3 regions of the Pseudonocardia sp. ZF1 genome follow, and region 3 is predicted to be linked to each of the others. Evidence: predicted binding sites of a transcription regulator. Region 3 holds the regulator's gene; each other region holds the start of a gene.
What was found. The regulator LexA, encoded in region 3, represses DNA repair genes until DNA is damaged. The targets are predictions, from matches to a motif close to CGAACACGTGTTCG.
Positions count from the first base shown of each region.

Region 1: the regulator LexA is predicted to act here: its motif matches at 1,887-1,900, upstream of recA (recombinase RecA).
Region 2: the regulator LexA is predicted to act here: its motif matches at 2,101-2,114, upstream of dnaB (replicative DNA helicase).

Region 1 is NZ_JAJNBY010000001.1:1,753,192-1,756,462, reverse strand. It holds gene ZF1_RS08730 (regulatory protein RecX) at 1-657, opposite strand, end outside; gene recA (recombinase RecA) at 660-1,712, opposite strand; gene ZF1_RS08720 (DUF3046 domain-containing protein) at 1,972-2,166, opposite strand; gene ZF1_RS08715 (hypothetical protein) at 2,245-2,406, shown strand; gene ZF1_RS08710 (MFS transporter) at 2,416-3,271, opposite strand, start outside.
Region 2 is NZ_JAJNBY010000001.1:5,615,897-5,619,167, reverse strand. It holds gene rpsF (30S ribosomal protein S6) at 1-197, shown strand, start outside; gene ZF1_RS27080 (single-stranded DNA-binding protein) at 209-754, shown strand; gene rpsR (30S ribosomal protein S18) at 809-1,045, shown strand; gene rplI (50S ribosomal protein L9) at 1,060-1,506, shown strand; gene dnaB (replicative DNA helicase) at 2,145-3,271, shown strand, end outside.
Region 3 is NZ_JAJNBY010000001.1:4,109,781-4,113,051, forward strand. It holds gene ZF1_RS19745 (hypothetical protein) at 380-1,039, opposite strand; gene ZF1_RS19750 (hypothetical protein) at 1,203-1,433, opposite strand; gene lexA (transcriptional repressor LexA) at 1,663-2,421, shown strand; gene ZF1_RS19760 (hypothetical protein) at 2,450-3,271, opposite strand, start outside.

The DNA.
Region 1 (3,271 bases), 2.4 Mb from region 3:
CCCCCGGCCACGGCCCTCTCCGCGGCGCCGGCCACGGGGGGTGGTGCTCTCCTCGACCGGGTCCGGCCCGGTGTCCTCGGGCGCGGCGGCACGGTCGGTCGCGCCTGCCACGGCGGCCGGACGCCGACGCGCGGTCGCGCCGTCGCGACGGGGTCCGCTGCGGCGAACGCCCCGTCCGGACAGCTCCTCGAAGGAGACCACACGGGGTGAGCCGGGTCCCGCACCGCCGACGCCGCCGTCGGCGCTCTCCCCGGAGGCCGGGTCGAGCCCGGGGCCGGGGCCGGGGCCGTCGAGGGTCAGCCTGCGGACCGGGGCGGGGGCCGCCGCCCCGTCCGTCGCGCCGTCCGCCGCCGATCCCGTGGACCAGGCAGCCGGCGGGTCGGTCGCCGTCGTGGGGGCCTCGTCGGCACCGCTCAGCGCGGCGAACGAGACCTGGTGGGGGCTCGTGTCCCAGCCGGGGACCGCCGGGGGCTCGGCGACGGACTCGTCCGGCTCACCGCCGGTCGGGTCGGCGGTCCGGATCGCGGGCGGATCCTGCTCGTCGGTGACCGACGGGGTCACGCCGAACAGTTCGTCGAGCGGGACGGTGCGGGGCCTGACCGGCTCCGCACCGTCCCGTCCGGACGTGCCTCCGGACCCGTCGCGCTCGCCGGTCACGCTCAGAAGTCGACCGGGGCCGGGAGGGGCTCGACCGGGCTGGTCTCCTCGGCGTCGACGACGGCGCCGATCCCCAGCTTCTCCTTGATGCGCTTCTCGACCTCGGCGGCGACGTCCGGGTTCTCCTTGAGGAACTTGCGGGCGTTCTCCTTGCCCTGCCCCATCTGGTCGCCCTCGTAGGTGTACCAGGCACCGGACTTGCGGATGATCCCCTGCTCGACGCCCACGTCGATCAGCGAACCCTCCTTGGAGATGCCGACGCCGTAGAGCACGTCGAACTCCGCCTGCTTGAACGGCGGGGCCACCTTGTTCTTCACGACCTTGACCCGGGTCCGGCTGCCGACCATGTCGGTGCCGTCCTTCAGGGTCTCGATGCGGCGGATGTCCATGCGGACCGACGCGTAGAACTTCAGCGCCTTACCACCGGTCGTGGTCTCCGGGGACCCGAACATCACGCCGATCTTCTCGCGCAGCTGGTTGATGAAGATCGCGGTGGTGCCGGAGTTGCTGAGCGCACCGGTGATCTTCCGCAGCGCCTGGCTCATCAGCCGGGCCTGCAGGCCGACATGGCTGTCGCCCATCTCGCCCTCGATCTCGGCGCGCGGCACGAGCGCGGCCACCGAGTCGATGACGATGATGTCGAGCGCGCCGGAGCGGATCAGCATGTCCGCGATCTCCAGCGCCTGCTCACCGGTGTCCGGCTGGGAGACCAGCAGGTCGTCGGTGTCGACGCCGAGCGCCTTGGCGTACTCCGGGTCGAGCGCGTGCTCGGCGTCGATGAACGCCGCGACGCCTCCGGCGGCCTGCGCGCTCGCGACGGCGTGCAGCGCGACGGTCGTCTTGCCGCTGGACTCCGGGCCGTAGATCTCGACGACGCGGCCGCGCGGGATGCCCCCGACGCCGAGCGCGACGTCGAGCGCGATGGAGCCCGTGGAGATGGCACTGATCGGGACGCGGGTCTGGTCGCCCAGGCGCATCACCGATCCCTTGCCGTGGTTCTTCTCGATCTGGGCGAGGGCGAGTTCGAGCGCCTTGCCGCGGTCCGGAGCGGACATCTCTTGACTCCTCGCTGGTGGTCGACGATCGGGTCCTGCTGGTGTCTTTCGGGGAGGCACACCACAACGGTATGGGGTACCCCTGACAGTTACGGGCCCGGATCGGCGCCTGTGGACAACTCGTCCGACACCGCGCCGCAGGACCGGTACCGCGAGCCCTGGCGGAACCGTAGACGAACACGCGTTCGATCCGACACCGCGACACGCCGACCGGGCACCCACGGGAGCCGAGCGGTCCCCACGACCGCCCGGGACGCCGCTACCGCCGTGCGGGTGGGACCTCGTAGGCCGCGCAGACCGCGCGCCAGACCCGGCGCAGGTCGAGACCCGCCTCGATCGCCTGCTCGACGGTCCGGCCGCCGAGGTCGGAGAAGACGTGGTCGCGGGACAGCGACGCCGCCCGCACCGGCCCGAACTCGCCCTCCATCAGTTCCCGGAAGTGGCTCAGTCGCACGCCCGCGAGGGTAGACGGGTCACCCGTTCCGTGTGGTGTCCGCCCGTTGACGGCCCCGGAGCCGGTAGCCTGGGTGATATGTCCGAACTGCTCGCGACCGTCCCGGTCGACGTCGCCGACGAGGTCCTCGCGACGACCGGCATCGGGTCGCCCCTGGCGTGGCAGGTCGTGTCGCTGCTCGCGCTGCTGTCCGCGCTGGTCGTGCTGGTGCGCTGGTGGCTCCACCAGCGCCGTCGCTGAGGGTCCAGATCAGCCGGCCGCCGGGCGTCCCGTGCGGGCCGGGCGCGCGACCACCAGCAGGAACGGCACCGTCGCCACGACCACCAGCGCGCCGAGCAGCGCGTAGGACGACACCGTCACGAGCACCCCGGCCACGATCCCGGCGGCGGCGCCGGCCAGGTTCATCGCCACGTCCACCCAGCCCTGCACCCGCGGCCGGTCGGCCACCGCCAGCGACGCCGTGAGCTGCGCCGACCCGCCCACCACCGCTGCCGACCAGCCCAGACCGAGCAGCACCAGGCCCACGGACAGCAGGCCGGTCGAGGTCGGCGCGGCGAGGGCGCAGACCACCCCCGCCAGCGGCAGCAGCACCCCGGCACCGGCCAGCACCCGGGCCGGTCCGAGCCGGTCGGCGAGCCACCCGAACAGCGGGCTGAGCGCGTACATCCCCGCGATGTGCAGGCTGATCACCAGCCCGACGACCGACAGCGCCGCGCCGCCGTGGTCCATGTGCACCGGGGTCATCGACATCAGCCCGACCATCACCGCGTGCCCGAGCACGATGCCGACCGCGCCGAGCAGCGCGGGGCGCGAGGCCCGCAGCACCGCCCACGGCCGCACCGCCGCGGCCCCGGGCGCGGTGGCCGGCGTCCCCGCGTGCTCCCGGGCCCGCAGCAGCGGGTCGGGCCGCAGACCCAGCCACCCGGTCAGGGCCGCCAGGGCGAAGGCGACCGCGCAGAGCAGGTACGGACCGGCGACACCGGGCAGCCCGGCCGACACGGCCACGGCGGCCGGCGGACCGAGCAGGTTCGGCCCGGCGACCGCACCGACCGTCGTCGCCCACACCACCAGCGCGAGCGCGCGGCCGGCCCGCGCCGGCGCGGCC
Region 2 (3,271 bases), 1.5 Mb from region 3:
TCGAGGTCTGGGGCAAGCGCCGCCTGGCCTACGAGATCAAGAAGCAGGGCGAGGCCATCTACGCGGTCCTCGACATCACCGCCGAGCCGGCCACCGTCACCGAGCTGGACCGCCAGCTGGGTCTGAACGAGTCCGTGCTGCGCACCAAGGTCCTGCGCAAGGACGTCACCCGCACGCCGGCGCCCGCCGCCGGCTGATTGGAGCCGTCATGGCCGGCGAGACCGTCATCACCGTCGTGGGCAACCTGACGGCGGATCCCGAGCTGCGGTTCACCCCGTCCGGCGCCGCGGTCGCCAACTTCACCGTGGCGTCCACCCCGCGCACCTTCGACCGCCAGTCCGGCGAGTGGAAGGACGGCGAGGCGCTCTTCCTGCGCTGCAACATCTGGCGCCAGGCGGCGGAGAACGTCGCCGAGTCCCTGACCCGCGGCGCGCGCGTCGTGGTCCAGGGTCGCCTGCGCCAGCGGTCGTTCGAGACCAAGGAAGGCGAGAAGCGCACCGTCGTGGAGATGGAGGTCGACGAGGTCGGCCCGTCCCTGCGCTACGCGACCGCCAAGGTCAACAAGGTCAACCGGGGCGGAGGTTCCGGTGGCTTCGGTGGCGGCGGTGGCTACGACGGCGGCGGTGGCGGTGGCGCCCGACAGGGCGGCGGTTCCGGCGGTGGAGGCAACTCCGGCGGCGGCTATGACGACCCCTGGGGTTCGGCCCCGCCCGCGGGCAGTGGCGCCGCGTCCGACGACGAGCCCCCCTTCTGATCCACGTACCTCTCCGCCCGTGACGGGCGGAGGACGATCTCCAGGAGCACCACCATGGCCAAGGCCATCGTGCGCAAGCCGAAGAAGAAGGTCTGCGCTTTCTGCAAGGACAAGGCCCAGCTGATCGACTACAAGGACACCGGTCTGCTGCGGAAGTTCATCTCCGACCGCGGCAAGATCCGTGCCCGTCGGGTCTCCGGCAACTGCCGGCAGCACCAGCGGGACGTCGCCGTCGCGGTGAAGAACTCCCGTGAGGTCGCCCTGCTGCCGTACACCTCGACCGCTCGCTGAGGAAGGGGAGACACATGAAGCTCATCCTCAACGCCGACGTCCCGAACCTGGGTGCCCCGGGTGACATCGTCGAGGTCAAGGACGGCTACGGCCGCAACTACCTGCTGCCGCGCAAGCTCGCGGTCGTCGCCACCCGTGGCGCCGAGAAGCAGGTCGAGCAGATCCGCCGGGCCCAGAAGTCCCGCGAGATCCGCGACCTGGGCCACGCCCAGCAGGTCGACTCGCAGCTGCGCAACATCAACGTGACCGTCCCGGCCAAGGCCGGCGACACCGGCCGTCTGTTCGGCTCGATCACGCCGGCCCAGGTCGTCGACGCCGTCAAGGCGGCCGGCGGCCCGCTGCTGGACAAGCGCAGCATCGACGTCCCGGGTCACCTCAAGACCCTGGGCAAGCACCAGGTGCAGGTCCGCCTGCACCCGGAGGTCACCACCGAGCTGCCGATCGCGGTCGTCGCGAGCTGAGCGGTCCGGTGGTCGTTCGACCACCGAGCGTGAACAGGGCGGTGTCCGGAGCCATGTGCTCCGGGCACCGCCCTTTCGCGTGTCCGGGCCGGCCGGACGGGCGTCGCGCACACGGTGCGCAGTCCCGGATGGACGATCGACACCGATCGGACGACCCCACACCGGATGTCTTGTCACGCAGCCGACACGCCGTGCGGTGACGATCCACTCGTCGGGCGGGCCTGTGGACGCGCCGGGCGGCGAGCGGTCCGCCGGGCGCTCCGACACGCCCGTACGCGGCGTGCGACGACACGCCAGAGCAAAGTTGTCCACAGCTGTGAGTATGCCTCTGACCTGCGCAGACGGCCCGTTCCGGTCCCCTGTCCCCAGGTTGTCCCCAGCACGGTCCCGGGACGGGCGGCATCCGTGCACAGTTCATCCCCAGTTCGATCACCAGGCCGGTTCGCCACGGGCCCGCGGCCGACCTAGTGTCGGCCGTACCGGTACGCGAGCGCCTTGCTCCCCGGACCGCGCCCGCCGCGGTCCGTCGGGCACCGCGCCGGCCGGCAGATCACCGACGACGGTCGCGGGTGGCAGCACGTACCACTCGCGCGTCGAACGTGCGTTCGGTACTGTGTCCACCGGGGGTGACGCTGCGTATGGCTCTGACGGACGATCGTCCCGGCAACAAGCCCCGTGCGGTCCGTGACGGCGAGAAGGCCTCCGGACCCGGCGAGGGCGCCACGTTCGACCGTCAGCCCCCGCAGGACCTCACGGCCGAGCAGTCGGTGCTCGGCGGCATGCTGCTGAGCAAGGACGCGATCGCCGACGTCGTGGAGGTCCTGCAGCCGGAGGACTTCTACCGGCCCGCCCACCAGACCGTCTACGAGACGATCCTGGACCTCTACAGCCGTGGCGAGCCCGCGGACGCGGTGACGGTCTCGGCGGAGCTGCAGCGGCGCGGTGAGCTCGTCCGCCTCGGCGGCGCGCCCTACCTGCACACCCTCATCGCGACCGTGCCCACCGCGGCGAACGCGGCGTACTACGCCGAGATCGTCGGCGAGAAGGCGGTCCTGCGGCGGCTGGTCGAGGCCGGTACCCGGATCGTGCAGCTCGGCTACCACGGTGCCGACGGCGGCGACGTCGACGACGCGGTGGACCGGGCCCAGGCCGCGGTCTACGAGGTCACCGAGCGCACCACCACCGAGGACTACACGGTGCTGGAGGAGCTCCTCCAGCCCACGATGGACGAGATCGACGCGATCGCCTCCCGGGGCGGCCAGTCCACGGGTGTGCCGACCGGCTTCGCCGACCTCGACCAGGTCACCAACGGTCTGCACCCGGGCCAGATGGTCGTCGTCGCGGCCCGGCCGGGTCTGGGCAAGTCGACCCTGGGTCTGGACTTCGCCCGCTCCTGCTCCATCAAGAACGGCATGACCAGCGCGTTCTTCTCGCTGGAGATGAGCAAGTCCGAGATCGTCATGCGTCTGCTGTCCGCGGAGGCCCGGATCCGGCTGGCCGACATGCGCGCCGGCCGGATGTCGGACGAGGACTGGACGCGGATGGCGCGGCGGATGTCGGAGATCTCCGAGGCGCCGCTCTACATCGACGACTCGCCGAACCTGACGCTGATGGAGATCCGGGCCAAGGCGCGCCGGATGAAGCAGCGCTACGACCTGAAGCTGATCATCCTGGACTACCTGCAGCTGATGACCTCGGGCCGCAAGGTCGAGTCCCGTCAGCAGGAGGTCTCGGAGTTCTCCCGGCAGATCAAGCTGCTGGCCAA
Region 3 (3,271 bases):
CCCGATCGGGAACCGAGCCTCGCACACCACGTTCCGCGACCGGTCCGTCGCCGACGATGATGGAGCGGGGCATCAGCGCTGGTGGCGCCGAGGAACGTCGCGGGCGGCGCCGTCCGTCGCGCCGGAGGGACCGCGACCGGCGGCCACCCGATGCGGGGACACGCCCTGCGGACGCGCCCGGCGGCACGTCGCCGACTCCTCCGGCGACATCCCGGCGACCATGTCCCGACACCCGCGCGCCACCCCGCGCACGCCGTCACCCGATGCGACGCCGACGCGGCGTCCGTCGCTCCGCACCGTCACCACCTCGGACCGCCCCGCAACGCACGGCCGTGCGAACCACGGGGTGCGGCGCCGCACTGCGCAGCGCCGGCCGACGTCAGCGCACGGCGCCGACCGACGGCACGGCGGCCGCGGGGGCGTTCCAGCCCGCCGCCGCGTCGCCCAGCAGCCCGAGCGCCACCACCGCGGTCGTCGCGCACAGCAGGGCCGCGACCCCGGTGAGGAACCGCTCCAGGCGCCCGCGGGCGCGGCTGCGGGCCGGACGCGGGCGCGCCGGGACCAGGCAGCGCCGGGACGGCGGACGGACGGTGCGCGGTGCCGGCACGGCCACCGACCGAGGACGGGGCGGCGCCGCGGCCGGCGCGGGCCGCGTCAGCGTCGCCGTCGCCCTCGGGGCCGGGTCCGCGGTGGTGCAGCGGGGCGTCCGGACCGCGGGGTTCGGACCGCCGGCGGGACCGGACACCGGGACACCGGCCCCGGGGGCGCCGGACACCGGAACGCGCCGGGAACGGGCGGCGGGATGGCGGGCCACCGACTCGGTCAGTGCGCGCTCGCGCGCCCCGTGGGCCGCCCACCGGTGGGCCGCGCGCGCGGCGGCCGACGAGCCGGCACCGGCCGCACCGGCGAGACCGTCGGCGGCCCGCACCCGCTCCCGGGCGGCGCGCCGGGCGCGCGAGGTGGGGGTGCCGGGCGCCGGGGCGCCGGTCAGGCAGCCGACCGCGCCGTGATCGCGGATCCGCTCGTCGAGCTCTCGCATGGTTCCTCCTGCCGTCGGACCGCCCGTCCCCCGGGCGGTCTCGTCTCCCCCGCTCCCGACCGGCCCTTCCCCGAGCCCGGTCGAACGGGTGTACGAGCGGTGTAGCACCCGGCACCGACAACAACCGCGTTCCCGCAGATCGTCGCCCGTGCCGGGGACGTTCTCAGCGTGGTGCGCCGACCGCGGGCGGCCCGACCGGGCCGTGGGTGGCGACCGCGACGTCGGCGAGCACCCCGAGCGCGACGACCGCGGCCGCCGAGGCGAGCAGGACACCCGACGCGGCCACCGCACGGCGCACGACGCCCGGCACCCGGCCGGGCCGCACCCCGTCGGTCGCGGCGCACCCCGGGACCCGCCCGATGACCGTCACGTCCCCGATGACCGCCGCACCCACGATCGCCACCCCCGCTGCCGTTCCCGCTGCCGGTCGCCCCCGCGCGGCCGGACGGCGACGCGGACCGCGTTCGATCGAACCAGTGTTCGATCGAACGCGTGTGCGATGTTGTACCACCGCGGCCCGACGGAATCCACGACACGCCCCGGGCGACTTCGAACGCATGTTTGGCGAACGGGCCCGTGGCGGCTAGGGTCGTCGCCGTAAGTACCCCGAGGAGGCGAATGCGATGGCAGCGGACGACACCGGACACGGTGGTCCCGGCGTGACCGGCACCGCCGCGGACCGGGGATCCGCGAAGGTCCGGGAGTTCCCCGACCCCGCGGCCGACACCCGCGGCCTGACCCCGCGGCAGAAGAAGGTCCTGGCCGTCATCCGGGACTGGGTGGACCGGTACGGCTACCCGCCCAGCGTCCGCGAGATCGGTGACGCGGTGGGCCTCACGTCCACCTCGTCGGTGCACCACCAGCTCCGCACCCTGGAGCGCAAGGGCTTCCTCCGGCGCGACCCGAACCGCACCCGCGCGGTCGACGTCCGCAGCCCGGAGCAGATCGCCGGTACCGACGGGACGGACTCCGACACCGACACCGCCGACCTGCGTTCCGCGCGGCCGGCGCCGGCGTTCGTGCCGCTCATCGGCGACATCGCCGCCGGTGGCCCGATCCTGGCCGAGCAGGCCGTGCAGGACGTGTTCCCGCTGCCGCGCGAGATCGTCGGCGAGGGCACGCTGTTCCTGCTCAACGTCAAGGGTGACTCGATGGTCGACGCCGCGATCACCGACGGCGACTGGGTCGTCGTGCGCCAGCAGCCGGTGGCCGAGCAGGGCGAGGTCGTGGCCGCGATGATCGACGGCGAGGCGACTGTGAAGACGTTCCGCCGCAAGGACGGGCACATCTGGCTGATGCCCGCGAACGACGCCTACGACCCGATCCCGGGTGACGACGCGTCGATCCTGGGCCGCGTCGTGGCGGTCCTGCGCCGCCTCTGACCTCCTCGGACGGCGCCCGCTCCCGCGATCAGCGGGACCGGCGGCGCCGTCCGTGCAGGGACATCGCGACGGCGCCGGCGGCCAGCAGCGCCCCGAGCGCCGCGGCCCCGCCCGCGGCAGGCAGCCACGACGGGTACGTGCGGTACTCGGGCACCGCGGCGGGCTGAGGCACGACCGGTGCCTGCGGAACGGTCGCCGCGGACACCGCGCCCGGGACGACCGTGACCGCCGCCGCGGTCAGGCCCCTCGCCTCGCTCCCGGAGTGCAGCGCGCCCCGGCCGTCCGGGGCGATCGCCTCACCCTGCGCCTCCCCCGGCAACGGCACCGGCAGCGGTGCCCCGCCCAGGGCCGCGACCAGCGCGTCGGCGGTCGCCGGTCCGCCGGCGGGCAGCGGGAACACCCAGGCGTCGGTGTAGGTCCGCAGCACGACGGCGCGCCCGCCATCGGCCCCGGCCGGCGAGAGCCCGCCGCCGGTGACCGTGCGCGACCCGGCGGCCCCGAGCGGCCCGCCGCCGGTGCCGGACCAGGGCAGCACCACCTGTGCCACCCGGCGCAGCTCCACGGGGTCCCCGCCATCGCGCAGCGGCGCGGCGGGCCGGTACACCCCGGCGGCCCCGGTGGTCTTGTCGACCAGCAGGGGCACGCCGTCGTCGCCGACCAGCAGTGCCTCGACGTCGCGCGGACCGTCGGGGTGGACGAGGTCGTGCACCCGTGGCGGCCCGGCCGGGGGCAGCACGACGAGCCGGACCGACCCGCGCCGCGCCCCGTTGTCGCCGGTGTCGGCGAGCCACAGCTCCCCGCCCGGTCCGAGGCCGAGGTCCTCGACGTCGGTGACCGGGACGTCGGCCTG